DNA from 4 places in the Azospira sp. APE16 genome. Region 2 is predicted to be linked to each of the others. Evidence: riboswitches for the same ligand, from Rfam matches in the RefSeq annotation. Region 2 holds a riboswitch; each other region holds the start of a gene.

Region 1 (4,228 bases), 1.4 Mb from region 2:
TCCAGTCCGTCTTCTACCTGCCCAGCACCCAGCACTACTGCGTCTCCCCCTTCGAGAAGAGCTGGCTCTACGGCGGCCGCCCCACCTACGTCTACAACGCCGCCATCCGTCATCCCGACGATCCGGCCAAGGTGGTGGGGGGCATCGGCATCGTCTTCGACGCAGCGCCCCAGTTCGCCGCCATGCTGGCCGATTCCCTGCCGCCCCAGGCAGGGGCCTTCGCCGTCTTCGCCGAGCGCAGCGGCCGCATCATCGCTTCCTCCGACGAACGCTTCCCGGCGGAAAGCCTGCTGGAGGTGGACAAGAGCCTCTTCGCCGCCGCCAACGGCGAGGGCCGCTCCCGGGTGGTGCAGCTGGCCGGGCGCACCTGGATCGTCGGCAGCACCGCCTCCTTCGGCTACCGGGAATTCAAGAATAGCGGCGACTACAGCAACGACGTGGTGGCCCTGGTGTTCGTCCCCGTCGGCGACGGCAGTGCCGCCGCGGCCCCCCGGGAACGGCGCCCGGCGGTGCTGGAAGGCAGCTACGGCGACCTGCACGCCCGGGGCGGGCAGAGCGTGGAGCTGGCCACCTTCGTCGTCGGCGACAAGGTGTATGGCCTGCCGGCGGCCGAAGTGCTGGAGGCGGTGGACCCGGCCCGGCTTTCCCCCATGAGCGGCTCCCGCCGCTATCTTTGCGGCGTCATCAGCTTCCAGAGCGGTGGCGGCGACAGCGGCACCCTGGTACCGGTGGTGGATATGCGCTTCCTTCTCAACTACCCGGCCAAGGAGGTGGACAACCACAGCCAGATCGTCGTGGTGCGGGTGCGGGACGGCCTCATGGGGCTGCTGGTGGACGATCTCTATGCCGTGCCCGAATTCGACGCCGAGCGCCTGGAGCCGATCCCGGAGATGATCCGCCAGGACGCCGGCTACGTGCAGGCCATCATCAAGCCGCGCCAGCCGGACAGGGAAAAAATCCTCCAGGTGCTGGACCCGGAGCGCATCTGCGGCGCAGCCCAGAGAAAGCCGGAGTCCGCCGCAGGCGTCGAGGCACCGCGCCCGGCGGCGCCCCTGCGGGCCATCGGCGGGCCCGGAGGCGGGCGCTGAAGGGGGAAGGGCAAGGGGGAAGGGCAAGGGGGAAGGGCAAGGGGGAAGGGCAAGGGGGAAGGGCAAGGGGGAAGGGCAAGGGGGAAGGGCAAGGGGGCAGGGCAAGGAGGCAGGGCAAGGAGGCAGGGCAAGGAGGCAGGGCAAGGAGGCAGGGCAAGGAGGCAGGGCAAGGAGGCAGGCGCAGGGCTGCCGGGCAAAAATCCGACCCCGGACAGAGGCGCTTTACCTGGATCAAATCCAGCTGCCGTCGGCCTTGACCCTCCCCGGGCCGGCGGCCAGAATCCGCCCCCATTCGGCTTCCGCTTTCGGAACACGGTGCAACTCCGTGGCGGGCCCGCCGCTGTAATCGGGGACGGTCGTTCCACGGCGTGGTGCAGTTTCTCCACGCCACCCACTGCCGCAGCAAATGCGGCGGGAAGGGGGAACCCAGTAGCAGGACCGGTCGATCCGTAAGCCAGAAGACGGGCGGAAGTCGTGGAGTTCCAGGCAAAGGGCTCCGGCGGCATGTTTCTTTCGAGACAGGCCGCCGGAGCCCTTTTGCTTTTTTTCATACCTTCGCGGGAGGACCCCATGAAAGCCACCACTCAAGTTACCAGCCAAGCCACTACTGCCCAGCAGGCCGCTGTCCAGCCCACCCAGGCCGCCGCCCCGGCCCCGGTCATCGCCAGCCGCAAGTCCTGCAACCCGGACGGCATCGGCCTCTCCCACTACGTCCTGATGGATCGGAAGGCGGCCAAGTGAACGGTCCGGCTCCCCATCTGCCCCGGCTGCAGCCCTACGACATCGGCCATGAGCGCTACGTGGCCCTGCTGCACCCGGAAACCGCCTTCTGGTCCCTGGTGGACAAGGACCGGGTGGAGGCGGAATTGTGCGGCAGCGAGCTGGCCGAGCGCTTCCAGGCCCAGGCGGCAAGGTTCGCCCAGGAAATCCACGCCCTGCGCTTCGAGCTGAAGCCCTCCGGCGTCTATGTGAACCCGACGGAACGCTGCAACCTGGACTGCACCTACTGCTACATCCCCGACACCCTGCGCCGCCACGGCAGCGACATGCCGGCGGAACGGCTGCTGGGGGCCCTGCAGCGGCTGAAGGAATACTTCGCCACGGTGATGGACGGCGGCGAGGGGGCGCGCAAGCCCCGCCTCATCTTCCACGGCGCCGAACCCCTGATGAACCGGGAGGCCCTGTTCGCCGCCATCGACCTGTTCCAGGACGATTTCGCCTTCGGTGTGCAGACCAACGGCACCCTGCTCACCGATGCCGCCGCCGACTTCCTCATGCAGCGCAACGTCAGCATCGGCCTTTCCCTGGACGGTCCCACCGCCCCCATCACCAACGCCACCCGCCACACCTGGGCCGGCCAGGGGGTGCACCAGCACGTGCTGCGGGCCATGGAGCGGCTCCAGGGCTACGGCTCCTGGAGCGTCATCACCACCTGCACCACGGAGAACCTGGCCCACCTGACGGACATGGTGGAGCTGTTCCATCGCCACCAGGTGCCCACCTGCATGCTCAACGCGGTGCGCTGCACCCTTTCCGGCGCCCGGGGGGTCAAGCCGGTGGACGGGGATTTCGCCCGGGCCTTCATTGCCGCCCTGGAGCGGACCCACGAGCTGTACCGGGAGACCGGGCGCAAGCTGGTGGTGGCCAATTTCGCCAACATCCTGCTGGCCATCCTGGCGCCCACGGCGCGGCGCCTGATGTGCGACATCTCCCCCTGCGGCGGCGGCCGGGCTTTCTTCGCCCTGGCGGCGGACGGCGGCCTCTTTCCCTGCAGCGAGTTCATCGGCCTGCCGGCCTTCGAGGGCGGCAACCTGTTTACCGACGGCGTGGCGGCAGCCCTGGAGTCGCCAGCCTTCAAGGAAGTCACCGGACGGGACGTGGATAAGTTCGAGCCCTGCGCTTCCTGCCCCATCCGCCACTTTTGCGGCAGTCCCTGCCCGGCGGAGGCCAACGAGATGAACGGCGGCATGGAGAAGACCGGCGCCTTCTGTCAGTTCTACGAGGAGCAGGTGCGCTACGCCCTGCGCCTGATCGCCGACGGCAAGTCCGACAACTTCCTCTGGGATGGCTGGGACCAAGGTACGGAGACGGTTTTCAGCGCCTGCTGAGGCCCGTTCGAGGCCCGTTTGCCCCCGGTCGGCGGCCCCGCCCCGACCGGGGTGCTTACCTTCCGGGCGCCAAGGCCGGATAATGGCGCCATGAATGCCGCCACTTCCTCCGCTTCCCTCTACGCGCCGCCCCGCCTTTCCGCCCGCTGGTTCCCCGTGTGGCAACGCAATTTCCTGGTCTGGCGCAAGCTGGCCCTGCCTTCCATCCTGGGCAACCTGGCCGACCCCCTGATCTACATGCTGGGCCTGGGCTACGGCCTGGGCAGCATGCTGCCGGAGGTGGCCGGCACCTCCTACGTGGCCTTCCTGGCCGCCGGCACGGTGTGCGCCAGCACCATGAACGCCGCCACCTTCGAAGCCCTCTATTCGGCCTTCTCCCGCATGCACGTGCAGAAGACCTGGGAGGCCATGCTCAACGCCCCCCTGGAGCTGGAGGACGTGATGCTGGGCGAGCTGATCTGGGCCGCCACCAAGAGCCTCCTTTCCGGCTGCGCCATCCTCACGGTGATCTTCGTCCTCGGTCTCTCCCATTCGCCCCTGGCCCTGGGAGTGCTGCCGGTGATCCTGCTCACCGGCCTGGCCTTTGCCGCCCTGGGCCTGATCGTCAATGCCCTGGCACCCTCCTACGATTTCTTCATGTACTACTTCACCCTCTTCATCACCCCCACCATGCTGCTTTCCGGCGTCTTCTTCCCCCGGGAACAGCTGCCGGTCCTGGTCCAGGGGCTGACCGAGGCACTGCCCCTGACCCACGCCGTGCAACTGGTGCGGCCCCTGCTGCAGGGCCAGGTGCCGGCCAATGCCCTGCTGCACGTGGCGGTGCTGCTGGCCATCACCGCCGTCGCCTTCCTCGTCGCCCTGGTGCTGACCCGGCGCCGCCTGCTGCGCTGAGATGGCGGCAGGCGCAGGCAGATCAAAACGCGAAACGCCGCTCTCGGCTAAGATGGCCCCATGACCACCTCCAAAAAAGCCAACCCGGTACTGCTGGTGCAGACCAATTGCCCGGACGGCGAAACCGCCGCCCGCCTCGCC
Region 2 (4,228 bases):
TGGCCCACGTCGGTGGCGATGGCGGCGGAATCGTCCAGGCAGTCGGCCACGGCCTGGATCAGGCCGTAGTGGCTGCGCGGGTCTTCCAGGTTGGGCCGCTGCAGGCGGAAGCGGGAGCGCAGGTCGCCCATGTGGGTGAGCCAGCGCTTGCGCAGGTGGGCCTCCACCAGGGGCGAGAGTTCTTCCAGCACCTCGCCCACGTCGCCGGCGATGCCCACGTGGGCGTTCTTGATCTTGTCCAGTTCGGAGGGATCGATGTCGATGTGGATGATCTGGGCCTTGGGGCAGAAGGCGGCCACCTTGCCGGTGGCCCGGTCGTCGAAGCGGGCGCCGACGGCGATGAGCAGATCGCACTCTTCCAGCAGCAGGTTGGTGTAACGGGCGCCGTGCATGCCCAGCATGTGGATGGAGAGGGGATGGTCCACCGGCATGGCGCCCAGAGCCATGAGGGTCATGGTGGTGGGCAGAGAGGCCTTCTCCGCCAGGGCCACGGCGGCCTCGGCGGCGCCGGAATGGACGACGCCGCCGCCCAGATAAAGGATGGGCCGCTCGGCGGCGTTGATCATGGCGGCGGCCTTCTCGATGGCCGCCATGTCCGGTGCCGGCTGGGCCTGGCGGCCGCCGGGGGCGGGCCACTGGCCGACCTCGATGGCCTGGGCCTGGACGTCCTTGGGAATATCCACCAGCACCGGGCCGGGGCGGCCGGAGGCGGCCAGGGTGAAGGCCCGGGGAATCACCTCCAGCAACTCCTCGGCGGAGTTCACCAGGAAGTTGTGCTTGGTGATGGGGATGGTAAGGCCATAGGTGTCCACCTCCTGGAAGGCGTCGGTGCCGATCATGCTGCGGGGCACCTGGCCGGTGATGGCCACCAGGGGAATGGAATCCAGCTTGGCGTCGGCGATTGCGGTCAGCAGATTGGTGGCACCGGGGCCGGAGGAAGCAAGGCAGACGGCGGGCTGGCCGCTGGCCCGGGCCATGCCCTGGGCGATGAAGCCGGCGCCCTGCTCATGGCGGGCCAGCACGTGGCGGATTTTCTCCGAGGCCGAAAGGGCGTCGTAGAAGGGCAGGATGGCGCCGCCGGGAATGCCGGAGACGGTGGTGACGCCCTGGCGTTCCAGCAGGCGGACGACGATCTGGGCGCCGGTAAGGGTTTCCGACGCCGGGGCGGCATCCGTCTGGCGGGCGGCTTGGGGGGCTGGGGCATTCATGGCTGGGCTTCTCCTTGCGTGATCCGGTTTGGCTTGCCGGTCGGAGGGCCCAAAAACAAAACCCCCGCCGGGCTGTCGCGCCGGCGGGGGTTTTGTGGAATTCGGTTGGTTTCTTTACCGGACTTCGCTCATCCCAGCGGCGCACGCGCGTACTACTACGACTACGCGTACTACAGCGCCTACTACGCCAATGACGGACGCGCCCGCGCCGGCCCGGGAGGGCAGCGTGTTGCAGCGGTCGAAGTCGGCGAAGTTGTACATGGAGCTGATAAAGGATTCGCGGTTGAAGGCGGAAAAAAATTTGCCGGTAAAAAAAGTTTTTGCCACTGCTCCGGCAAAAACGATCCGACGATTATGCAGAAATTCCGGCGGGGCATGCAACAGGAAATTCACAGTTTCTGTGGATAAGTCTGTGGGCCGTTCCGGGACAGTCGGTGAAAAGCCACAGTATTACTGGGGATTAAACACTCTGCCCGTTTTCTGGGCAAAATGCTCCCGGCTGTGGAAAAGACCCTGTCGCCAAATACACTATATGTAGTTGTCTATTACTCTCGTACTACTACCTGTAGTGTCCAACCCCTTGCCCTCCGCTTGAGGGCTGGGGTAAAGTCTCCTCCGCGACGGTTCCCCGATTTCGGGACAAATGGGAATCCGGTGCGGCGATCAAGGAAGTCGGGATCAGACGGATTCCCCGCGAATCCGCAGCGAACTTTCCGCCCATGCCGGAGCTGCCCCCGCAACTGTAAACGGCGAGTTCGATGTCCACGCGTGCCACTGGGAGGCAGTTCCACCGGGAAGGCGGGCATCGGGCCAGGACCCGTGAGCCAGGAAACCTGCCGTCGCCAATTTTTCAGTCTGACCAGGGGCGGGGTGCCCCCCGGTGGATCGGGATTGTCCGCTGTCGGCCGCCATGGGCGTGCCCGCCGGCGCCTCGGCAGTCCCGCCGCCCTGGGCCCCCGTTCCGTTGATAACGGGAGTTGCACGATGCAAGCCGGCCTCTTCGCCACCCACCAAGCGTCATCCCACCTGCCCTCCGACAATCTGGACGACAGCCTGCCCAACGCCGCCGATCTGGCTGGCCGGGCCCAGTCCTTCGAGGTCATCCGCCGCAACGGTTCGGTGGTGCCCTTCAATGCGGAAAAAATCTCCGTCGCCATGAACAAGGCCTTCCTGGCCGTGCACGGCAGCCAGGGCGCCGCCTCGGCCCGCCTGCGGGACCTGGTCTCCCGCCTCACCGCCATCGTCGTCCAGGCCCTCACCCGGCGCCTGCCCGGCGGCGGCACGGTGCATATCGAAGACATCCAGGACCAGGTGGAACTGGCCCTGATGCGCTCCGGCGAGCACGACGTGGCCCGGGCCTACGTGCTGTACCGTGAAAAGCGGGCTGCCGAACGGGCCGCCCAGGCGGCGGCCGCCCCCGCTGCCGCCGGCCCCCTGCTGCACGTGGTGGACGGCGACCACCGCTTCCCCCTGGACCGGGCCGCCCTGCTGCAGCAATGCCGGGAAGCCTGCCAGGGCCTGGCCGACGTGGCTGCCGAAACGGTGCTGGAGCAAGCCCTGCACAACCTCTACGACGGTGTGCCCCTGGCCGCCGTGCGCCAGTCCCTGGTACTGGCCGCCCGCACCCTGATCGAGCGGGAGCCGGGCTACAGCAAGGTGGCTGCCCGCCTGCTGCTGAGCAGCGTGCGCGTCGAAGTGCTGGGCGAGGAAGCCAGCCAGGAGGCCATGGCCGCCCGCTACGCCGAAGCCTTCCCCGGCCTCATCCGCACCGGCGTGGACGCCGAGCTGCTGGATGCCCGCCTCAAGGACTACGACCTGGAACGCCTGGCCGCCGCCCTCAAGGCCGAGCGGGACCTGCAGTTCGACTACCTGGGCCTGCAGACCCTCTACGACCGCTACTTCCTGCACGTGGACGAGCGCCGCATCGAGCTGCCCCAGACCTTCTTCATGCGCGTGGCCATGGGCCTGGCCCTCAACGAGATCGACCGGGAAGCCCGGGCCATCGAGTTCTACAACCTGCTCTCCTCCTTCGACTTCATGAGCAGCACGCCGACCCTGTTCAACAGCGGCACCCGGCACTCCCAGCTCTCATCCTGCTACCTCACCACCGTCTCCGACGACCTGGAAGGCATTTACCAGTCCATCAAGGAAAACGCCCTGCTGCAGAAGTACGCCGGCGGCCTGGGCAACGACTGGACCCCGGTGCGTTCCCTGGGGGCCCGCATCAAGGGCACCAACGGCAAGAGCCAGGGCGTCATCCCCTTCCTCAAGGTGGTGAATGACACCGCCGTGGCCGTGAACCAGGGCGGCAAGCGCAAGGGCGCCGTCTGCGCCTATCTGGAATCCTGGCATCTGGACATCGAGGAATTCCTCGAGCTGCGCAAGAACACCGGCGACGAGCGCCGCCGCACCCACGACATGAACACCGCCAACTGGATTCCCGACCTGTTCATGCAGCGGGTCATCAACGGCGGCGAGTGGACCCTCTTCTCCCCCAGCGACGTGCCCGACCTGCACGACAAGTTCGGCAAGGAATTCGAAGTCGCCTACAACGCCTACGAGGCCAAGGCCGACCGGGGCGAAATCCGTCTGTTCAAGCGCATTCCCGCCGTGCAGCTGTGGCGCAAGATGCTGACCATGCTGTTCGAGACCGGCCACCCCTGGATCACCTTCAAGGATGCCTGCAACCTGCGCTCGCCCCAGCAGCACGTGGGCGTGGTGCATAGCTCCAACCTGTGCACCGAGATCACCCTCAACACCTCCGATTCCGAGACCGCCGTGTGCAACCTGGGTTCGGTGAACCTGCCGGCCCACCTGATCCTGGTGGACGGCCAGCTGGTGCTGGACCAGGCCAAGCTGCAACGCACCATCCGCACCGCCATGCGCCTCTTGGACAACGTGGTGGACATCAACTTCTACGCCACCCCCAAGGCGCGCAACGCCAACGTGCGGCACCGCCCCGTGGGCCTGGGCATCATGGGCTTCTCCGACTGCCTGCACCGCCTGGGTCTGCCCTATGC
Region 3 (4,228 bases), 1.0 Mb from region 2:
GGTCCAGGTGGCCGAGGCGGGCGGCCTGGGCGGCGCGCATATCCTGCAGGGCGGCGGCGAAGACGAACAGGGTGCGGTAGCACAGCACCATGATGTCCAGCAGCACCTCGGGGGTGCGCAGGCGGCGCAGCAGGGCGATGAGGTCGCTCAGGGGCGTGGTCAGCACCAGGAACAGCAGGGCCGCCAGGGCGCCCAGGGAGCGGGTCGCCACCACGGCGGCCTGGCGGGTGCCGGCGGCGGTGGCCTGCAGGCCGCCCCCATCCACGGAGACGGCCAGGGAGAGGGCGCTGATGGCGAGGAAGAAGAGGGCCGGGGCCGCCACCCGCAGATAGAGCAGGGGCGATACCCGGGCGCCGCCGATGGTCACGGCCGCCAGCAGGGCGGCCACGCCGAGCCCGGCGGCCGGGGTGGCGGCGGCGACGAAGGCGGCCGTCACCCCGCCCAGGGCGAAGAGGCCCTTGGCCTGGGGCGCCACGCCGCGCCAGCGGTTGGCGTAGGCCGACTGCTCGATCAGCACGCCGGCCCTTCCTGGTCCTCGTCTTCGCGCCGGGCTGCAGCTTCATCGCGTCGTTGTTCCCGGCGCAGCTTTTCCCGGGTGCGGGCGCAGCCCAGGTAATAGCCGATGAAGCCGGCGCCAAGGGCCGCCTGCAGGGCGAAAAGGAGGGAGGCGATCTCGCCGCTGGCCGGCTCCAGCAGGGGCTGGAACCAGGGCTGGTAGTCCGGGGCGATGCGGGTGATGAGGGCCTGGGCCTCGCTGTCGGCGCCGCCGAAGATTTCCGCCGGCTGGCCGTCCGGCCCGACCGGCCGTTCCACCAGCCACAGGGGCAGGGCCGCCAGCAGCACCACGGCGATGAGCAGCAGCAGGTTCTGGTGGCGCTTCATGCCCGCACCTCCGGCGTCGGGGCCACGCCCAGGTCCTGCAGTTCCTGCGGGTTGAAGCGCGCCAGGGCGTTGCAGATGACCACGGTCAGCAGGCCTTCGCTGATGGCCAGGGGAATCTGGGTGAGGGCGAAGATGCCGGCGAACTTGAGGAAGGAGGCGCCAAAGCCGCCCACCGGATCGGGGAAGGCCCAGGCCAGTTGCACCGAGGTGGTGACGTAGGTGAGCAGGTCCGCCAGGCTGGCGGCGAGGAACACGCTCACCGCCAGGGAGGCCTTGAGGCGGCGGGCCAGGGCGAAGATGCCGTAGGCTGCGAAGGGTCCCACCACGGCCATGGAGAAAATGTTGGCGCCCAGGGTGGTGAGGCCGCCGTGGGCCAGCAGCAGGGCCTGGAACAGCAGCACCACGGCGCCGATGGGGGCCATGGCGGCAGGACCGAAGAGCACGGCGCCCAGGCCGGTGCCGGTGGGGTGGGAACAGCTGCCGGTGACCGAGGGCAGCTTCAGGGCCGAGAGGACGAAGGTGAAGGCGGCAGCCACTCCCAGCAGCATGCGCTGCTCGGGATTTTCACGGATGCGGCGGTTCACGGAACGGATGCCCCAGGCGACGAAGGGGGCGGCGGCGACGCTCCAGCCCACGGCGTGTTCGATGGGCAGGAAGCCTTCCATGATGTGCATGAGTCTCTCCCTCGGCGAGCATGACGGTGGCGCACCAGGCGGGGGAGTTGTGGCAGGTCGGATAAAGGGCCGCGGCGGATGGAACAGCGAGGAGGCGGCAAATCACCAGAACCGTTCCCGTCACCCCGGGGAATGGTGCAACTTGTGATGTCAGGCCGGTCTTCTGGCTTGCCTTCATCCTTCCCTGCCGGCCTTCCCGTGATGAACCACAGTGGCGTGAGGCAGCGTCGTCTGGCTTACAGCAGCGGGGGCTGCGCCGGACTGTCCTGGGTGGTCCCTGGAGTCACCGGCTTCCCGTTTCACCGTCCCCGCAGAGCGCGAGGCACGGCACCTGAATCGGGGCGGATGATAGCCCACTCCCCCCGGGCTGGGCAATCCGCCGCGCCAGGCGCGGCGTTTGGCGAATCGGTTGGGGCGGGTTAGACTGGCCCCGCTTCGGTTCCCCCCTCCAGGGGATGAAAAGGGAATCCGGTGCGAGACAGGGCGGCGACGCCCCGACTCCAGTCCGGAACTGCCCCCGCAACTGTAGGCGGCGAGCGTTGCGCTCCACTCTTTGCCACTGGCGATACTGCCGGGAAGGCTGGCGCAACGTGACGACCCGCAAGTCAGGAGACCTGCCGCGGCATTACTTCATATCAATCCTAATTGGGGCGGGGTGTCCCCTGAGGAAGGTAAATGCGCGCATTCCCTGACTGTCATCGTTGTCCGCTCTCGGCTGCCTGCCGCTCCGAGCCGCTTTGCCGCGGCCCGGGGTGTTCGCCCTTCTCCGACGCTCCCGCTCCGCTTCATCCAAGGAGTTGCGCATGCGCATGGAAGCAATGGAAATCGGCGCCGTCGTGGGGACGGCCGCCCAGCCCGTAGAAGCCAATCCCGCCCCCACTTCGTCCACTTCGCCGCGGCAGCAGCAGGCCACCCTCATGGTGGACGTGGTCTTCCCCGAACAGGTGAACCACCACGGCACCCTTTTCGGCGGTTCTGCCATGGCCATGATGGACAAGCTGGCCTTCCTGGTGGCCACCCGGGAGACCCGCCGGCCCATGGTCACCGCCAGCAGCGGCCGCATCGACTTCCGCAAGCCCATTCCCCAGGGGCGCCTGGTGGAACTGTCCGGCCGGGTGGTGCAGCGGGGCCGGCGCTCGGTGCAGGTGGAGGTGGCCCTGGCGGCGGAGGACCTGGCCACCGGGCTGCGGGAGACCAGCGCCACCGCCCACTTCACCCTGGTGGCGGTGGACGGTCCAGGGGCGCCGCTGCAGGAGGACGACGAGAGCTTCGCCCAGCTGCCCGGCATCGGCCCGGTGACGGCCATGGTGGAGATGGTCTTTCCCGGCCACACCAACCACCACGGCAGCCTCTTCGGCGGCCAGGCCCTGGCCTGGCTGGGTAAGGCGGCCATGGTGGCGGCCAGCCGCCAGGCCCGCATGCCTGTGGTGATGGCCGCTTCCGAGCGCATCGACTTCCACGCGCCGGTGCTGGAGGGGGAGATCGCCGACCTGGCGGCCCGGGTGGTGGCCATCGGCAACAGTTCCATGACGGTGGAAGTGCTGCTGCACGCCGAGGCCCTGCTCACCGGCCAGCGCCGCCTGTGCACCCGGGGCCGCTTCATCATGGTGGCGGTGGGCTACGACGGCCGCCCGGTGCCCGTGCCCCAGCCCCTGGGGCGGCGTCTGGCCTAGGCGCCGGCCTTCGCCCGCCCCGGTCGGGGCGGGCGCCCGGTTTCCGGCCCGGAACGGCAGGCGGCAGGCTGCCCGGCCGGACAGCGGACCCCCGCCGCGGTGTGACATAGTCGAGCCAATTCAGCGGTGGCGGGCCGTTATACTGCCGACAGAAGAAGATGGGCCGGAGCCCGTGCCGTGATCGGCATGGCGCCCTCCGCAGCCCAGGCTGCCCGGGCATCGGCAGCGACGATCCCTCCAACCTGCCTAGTCCCCATGTCCCTCAAGACAGCCCTGGCCCTGTGCGCCGCCTGCCTTTCCCTGAGTCCGCTGCCCGGCGTCGCCTCCGAGCCGGCGTCCATCGTCTTCACGGCTGCCGAGCAGGCCTACCTGGACAGGGTGCGGTCGGTGAAGATGTGCGTCGATCCGGACTGGGAGCCCTTCGAGCGCATCAACGAGCAGGGGCGGCACGAGGGCATCGGCGCCGACCTGGTGCAGCTGGTGGCCCAGCGGGTCGGCCTGCGCATCGAGCTGCTGCCGGTGCGGACCTGGGACGAAAGCCTGGCCGCCGCCAAGGCCGGGCGCTGCCAGCTCATGAGCTTCCTCAACCAGAGTCCGGAACGGGACCGCTGGCTGAATTTCACCGCTCCCGTGTTCACCGACCCCAACATCATCGTCACCCGGGAGGAGCACGCCTTCGTCGGCGACCTCCTCGGCCTCAGCGGCGAGAGCGTGGCCCTGCCCCGGGGCACCATGGTGGAGGAGCGCATCCGCAAGGACTTCCCCAACCTGCGGGTGATCCTCACCGGCAGCGAGCCGGAGGCCGTCTCCCTGGTTTCCGAGCGCAAGGCCGACCTGACGGTGCGCTCCCTCATCGTCGCCGCCTACGCCATCCGCAAGGAAGGCCTGTTCAACCTCAAGATCGCCGGCCAGATTCCCGCCTACACCAACCAGCTGCGCATCGGCGTGATCAAGGATGAACCCCTGCTGCGGGACATCCTGGACAAGGGCGTGGGCACC
Region 4 (4,228 bases), 1.7 Mb from region 2:
CGTGCTTGATGCCGTTCACGATCTCTTCCACGGGCACGCCGTAGGTTTCCTTCATGTCGCCGCCGAATTCCCGGATCTCGGCCAGCAGTTCCTGGGGCACGGAGGAGGAGCCGTGCATCACCAGGTGGGTGTTGGGGATGCGGGCGTGGATTTCCTTGATGCGGTCGATGGCCAGGATGTCGCCGGTGGGCTTCTTGGTGAACTTGTAGGCGCCGTGACTGGTGCCGATGGCGATGGCCAGGGCGTCGCAGTTGGTGCGGGCGACGAAGTCGGCGGCCTGGTCCGGATCGGTGAGCAGGTCTTCCCGGGTCATGTGGCCTTCGGCGCCGTGGCCGTCTTCCTTGTCGGCCTTCATGGTTTCCAGGGAACCGAGCACGCCCAGTTCGGCCTCAACGGAGACGCCGATGGCGTGGGAGAACTTCACCACTTCCTGGGTCACGGCCACGTTGTAGTCGTAGGAGGCGACGCTCTTGCCGTCTTCCTGCAGGGAGCCGTCCATCATCACGGAGGAGAAGCCGGACTTGATGGCCGCCATACAGACGGCGGGGGACTGGCCGTGGTCCTGGTGCATCACCACGGGAATGTGGGGATAGGCTTCCAGGGCGGCAAGGATCTGGTGGCGCAGGAAGGCTTCGCCGGCGTATTTGCGGGCACCGGCGGAGGCCTGCATGATCACCGGGGCGTTCAGCTCATTGGCGGCCTCCATGATGGCCCAGACCTGTTCCATGTTGTTCACGTTGAAGGCGGGCAGACCGTAGCCGTTCTCGGCGGCGTGGTCCAGGAGCTGGCGCATGGATACGATGGGCATGGTGTTCCTCCAATGGGCAATGCGGTTTGTTCTGGCGTGATCGGCGCCCGCTGTCGTGGCGCTCGGGAAAGACCGTGATTTTATCGTGGCTTTGCCCCCCGGGCGAGTACTGCGACCGCCGGGCAGCAAAAGAAAGACAAAGGCCGCAACCAGGGCGCCGGAGACGCCCCAACCACGGCCCTCTTCGGGCAGGCATGCCTAGAAGCGGCGTTTTTCCTGGGCCCTGGCCTGGTGCTCGCTGAGAACCTGGCGCAGTTCCTCCTCCACCGGCTTTTCCCACTGGCCGTCGTACACCAGGTCGGCCAGGGGCAGGCGCTGGCGCCAGCCGGCGCTTTCCAGCTCCGGCTTTTCCTTGAAGTGGCTGACGTAGCCCAGACACAGGTAGGCCACCGGGATGATGCGCGGCGGCAGGCCCAGGATGTCGCGCAGGGCCTGCTGGTGGAAGATGGAGACCCAGCCCACCCCCAGGCCTTCGCTGCGGGCCGCCAGCCACAGGTTCTGCACGGCGCAGACGCTGGAATAGAGGTCCATGGCCTTGATGTGGGTACGGCCGATGACCACCGGGCCGGCCCGGTCCCGGTCGCAGGTGATGAGCAGGTTGATGGGCGCTTCCCGGATGCCCTCCAGCTTCAGTTCCTTGTAGATGGCCTGGCGCTCGCCCTCGAATTTCTCCGCCGCCTCCTGGTTGGCCTGCTGGAAGGCGGCGTGGATGCGGGCCTTGGTCTCCGCCTCACGCACCAGGAGGAAACTCCAGGGCTGCATGTAGCCGACGGAAGGGGCGAAGTGGGCGGCGGTGAGGACCCGGGCCAGCACCTCCTGGGGCACCGGGTCGGGCAGGAACTGGCCGCGCACGTCGCGGCGGGAGAAGATGGCGTGGTAGATGGCGTCCCGGGCGGCGTCGGAGAACTCGTGTTCGTTCTGGTAGCCGGCGAGGGAGATGACTTTGTTGACGGTGGGGTCGGTCTTCATGGAGTCCCCTTCTGAAGATCGGTGGCGGCGCGCCTGGCCGTGCGTGCCGAAAAGGGTCTCCTGGCCGGTCTTCTGACTCGGGATCACTCTGCGCCGGCGCCTTCCCGATCCGCGGATCAGTGGCATCTGCCGGCCCAGTCCCCCTCACAGCGTTGGGCACGTCGCGGAATGGGCGGCCCCAAGGCCTGCCGCACCGCGTTCCCGATTCTCCCTTGCGGGCACCCGGAGACGATTCGCCCCGGCGGACCGGGGCGACGGGAATTTTAACAGAGGCGGCGGAATCAGGCCCGAGGCCCGAGGCCCGCGAGGGCGCTATCAGGCCCGCAGGGGCGGCATCTGGTGCTCGCCGACGCGGACGATCTTCAGGGTGTTGGTGCCCCCCGGGGTGCCGATGGGCTCGCCGATGGTCAGCACGATAAGGTCGCCCTTGGCCACGGCGCCGTTCTGCATCAGCAGCTGCTCGGCTTCGTAGAGCAGCACGTCCCGGTCCGAATGCTGCTGGCTCATGAGCAGGGGCGTCACTTCCCGGTAGAGGGACATCTTGGTCTGGGCCTCCGCATCCGGCGTCAGGGCATAGACCGGCACGCCGCAGTTGAGGCGGCTCATCCACAGGGCGGTGGAACCGGATTGCGACAGGGCGGCGATGGCCTTCACCTTGAGGTGGTGGGCGGTCCAGATGGCGGCCATGGCCACGGACTGGTCGATGCGGGTGAACACCCGGTCGAGGAATTCCCGGTCCAGGGTCACCTCGGCGGAACGCTCGGCCTCGATGCAGACCCGGGCCATGGATTCCACGGTTTCCACCGGATAGCGGCCGCTGGCGGTCTCGGCGGAAAGCATCACCGCGTCGGTGCCGTCCAGCACCGCATTGGCCACGTCGGACACTTCGGCCCGGGTCGGCACCGGCGACTGGATCATGGATTCCATCATCTGGGTGGCGGTGATGGCCAGCTTGTTCTTCTCCCGGGCGTGGCGAATCATCTTCTTCTGCAGGGCCGGCACGGCGGCATCGCCCACTTCCACGGCCAGGTCGCCCCGGGCCACCATGACGCCGTCGGAGGCGTCAAGGATTTCATCCAGGGCCGCCACGGCCTCGGTGCGCTCGATCTTGGCGATGGTCAGGGCGCGGCTGCCGGCGGCCCGCATCAGCTGGCGCGCCATGTACATGTCGGCGGCGCTCTTGGGGAAGGAGACGGCGATGTAATCGACGCCGATCTGGGCCGCCGTCTTGATGTCGTCCATGTCCTTGGCGGTCAGGGCCGGGGCGGAAAGGCCGCCGCCCTGGCGGTTGATGCCCTTGTTGTTGGACAGCTCGCCGGCGTGGCGCACCACGGTGTGGATTTCGGCACCGATCACCCGCTCCACGTCGAGCACGATGCGGCCATCGTCCAGCAGCAGCACGGCGCCGGGCTCCACGTCCCGGGGCAGGTCCTTGTAGTCCAGGCCGACCCGCTCCTGGTTTCCCAGGGCACAGTTGGCGTCGAGGATGAACTTGTCGCCCCTCTCCAGCTGGATCTTGCCGTTCTCGAATTTGCCGACGCGGATCTTCGGTCCCTGCAGGTCCCCCAGGATGCCCACCGGCCGCCCCACCTTGGCGGAAATCTCGCGCACGGTGCGGGCCCGGGCCATGTGGTCCTCGGCGGTGCCGTGGGAGAAGTTCATGCGCACCACGTCCACGCCGGCGCGGATCAGGCGTTCCAGGGTGACGGGATCGGTGGAAGCGGGGCCGAGAGTGGCGACGATCTTGGTATGGCGGGCCATGGCGGGTTCCTGTTGTTGGTCTATCCGGCCATTCTAGCGCAGCCTCCCCGCCGTTGCTGGCCCCCAGGCCATTTCCCGGCGGCGGGGCGCTTCAGTAGTAGGCCTCGATGGCCGCCAGCGATTTGGCATAGGTGTGGCGGATCTGGGCCGGCTCGTAGCGGTGCTCCCGGCCCACCGGGCAGGCCAGCCGGGCCAGGCAGGTATGGCGGCAGGGCGAGGCGGGCTGCCGGCGCCAGGCGACGCAGGCAGCCAGGTCGAAACGGCCGCCGGCCAGGGCGCCGGCCGGGCAGGCCTCAATGCAGACCCGGGGCGCGCAGCTGGCACAGGGCGAGGTTTCCTGCAGGGGCGGCGTCGGCGGGAAGTCGCTGTCCGCCAGCAGGGCCGCCCGGTAGGCATACCAGGAGCCCCACTGCTGCCGCACCCCGACCATGAAGGGCGAGGGATGGTGCCAGCCCGCCAGCCGCCCCAGCTGCTGCAGCCCCACCGGCGCATCGCCGGGATAGAGCAGGAGGAAGTCCCGGCCGGGACAGACGGCGGCAAACCAGCGGCCCACGCTGGCAATGGTGAAGTCGTCGATGGGATGGTCCGAATCCAGCCCGGCGGCCTGCACCGCCTGCCACAGGCGGCGGCCGCCGTGGCCCAGCAGGATCAGCTGGCGCCGGCCGTGGCCCGGGGCTGCCCGCTCCAGGG

What was found. Region 2 has a riboswitch for cobalamin ahead of ACLSSQ_RS12390 (ribonucleoside-diphosphate reductase subunit alpha). Riboswitches for the same ligand answer to the same signal wherever they lie in the genome.
Region 1: it holds a riboswitch for cobalamin, as region 2 does, so the genes downstream of both, cbpA (modified peptide precursor CbpA) here and ACLSSQ_RS12390 (ribonucleoside-diphosphate reductase subunit alpha) in region 2, are expected to answer to the same signal.
Region 3: it holds a riboswitch for cobalamin, as region 2 does, so the genes downstream of both, ACLSSQ_RS07495 (acyl-CoA thioesterase) here and ACLSSQ_RS12390 (ribonucleoside-diphosphate reductase subunit alpha) in region 2, are expected to answer to the same signal.
Region 4: it holds a riboswitch for cobalamin, as region 2 does, so the genes downstream of both, bluB (5,6-dimethylbenzimidazole synthase) here and ACLSSQ_RS12390 (ribonucleoside-diphosphate reductase subunit alpha) in region 2, are expected to answer to the same signal.

Annotation. Positions count from the first base shown of each region.
Region 1 is NZ_CP179682.1:162,612-166,839, forward strand. It holds gene ACLSSQ_RS00810 (chemotaxis protein CheW) at 1-1,088, shown strand, start outside; cobalamin riboswitch at 1,396-1,551, shown strand; gene cbpA (modified peptide precursor CbpA) at 1,659-1,829, shown strand; gene cbpB (peptide-modifying radical SAM enzyme CbpB) at 1,826-3,196, shown strand; gene ACLSSQ_RS00825 (ABC transporter permease) at 3,287-4,087, shown strand; gene cutA (divalent-cation tolerance protein CutA) at 4,148-4,228, shown strand, end outside.
Region 2 is NZ_CP179682.1:2,576,831-2,581,058, forward strand. It holds gene ilvB (acetolactate synthase large subunit) at 1-1,208, opposite strand, end outside; gene ACLSSQ_RS12385 (hypothetical protein) at 1,314-1,616, shown strand; cobalamin riboswitch at 1,813-2,064, shown strand; gene ACLSSQ_RS12390 (ribonucleoside-diphosphate reductase subunit alpha) at 2,193-4,228, shown strand, end outside.
Region 3 is NZ_CP179682.1:1,537,636-1,541,863, forward strand. It holds gene cbiQ (cobalt ECF transporter T component CbiQ) at 1-517, opposite strand, end outside; gene ACLSSQ_RS07485 (energy-coupling factor ABC transporter substrate-binding protein) at 511-882, opposite strand; gene ACLSSQ_RS07490 (energy-coupling factor ABC transporter permease) at 879-1,556, opposite strand; cobalamin riboswitch at 1,692-1,906, opposite strand; cobalamin riboswitch at 1,976-2,193, shown strand; gene ACLSSQ_RS07495 (acyl-CoA thioesterase) at 2,360-3,229, shown strand; gene ACLSSQ_RS07500 (diguanylate cyclase) at 3,485-4,228, shown strand, end outside.
Region 4 is NZ_CP179682.1:857,592-861,819, reverse strand. It holds gene fba (class II fructose-bisphosphate aldolase) at 1-808, opposite strand, end outside; gene bluB (5,6-dimethylbenzimidazole synthase) at 1,007-1,777, opposite strand; cobalamin riboswitch at 1,822-2,018, opposite strand; gene pyk (pyruvate kinase) at 2,093-3,538, opposite strand; gene ACLSSQ_RS04300 (hypothetical protein) at 3,630-4,228, opposite strand, start outside.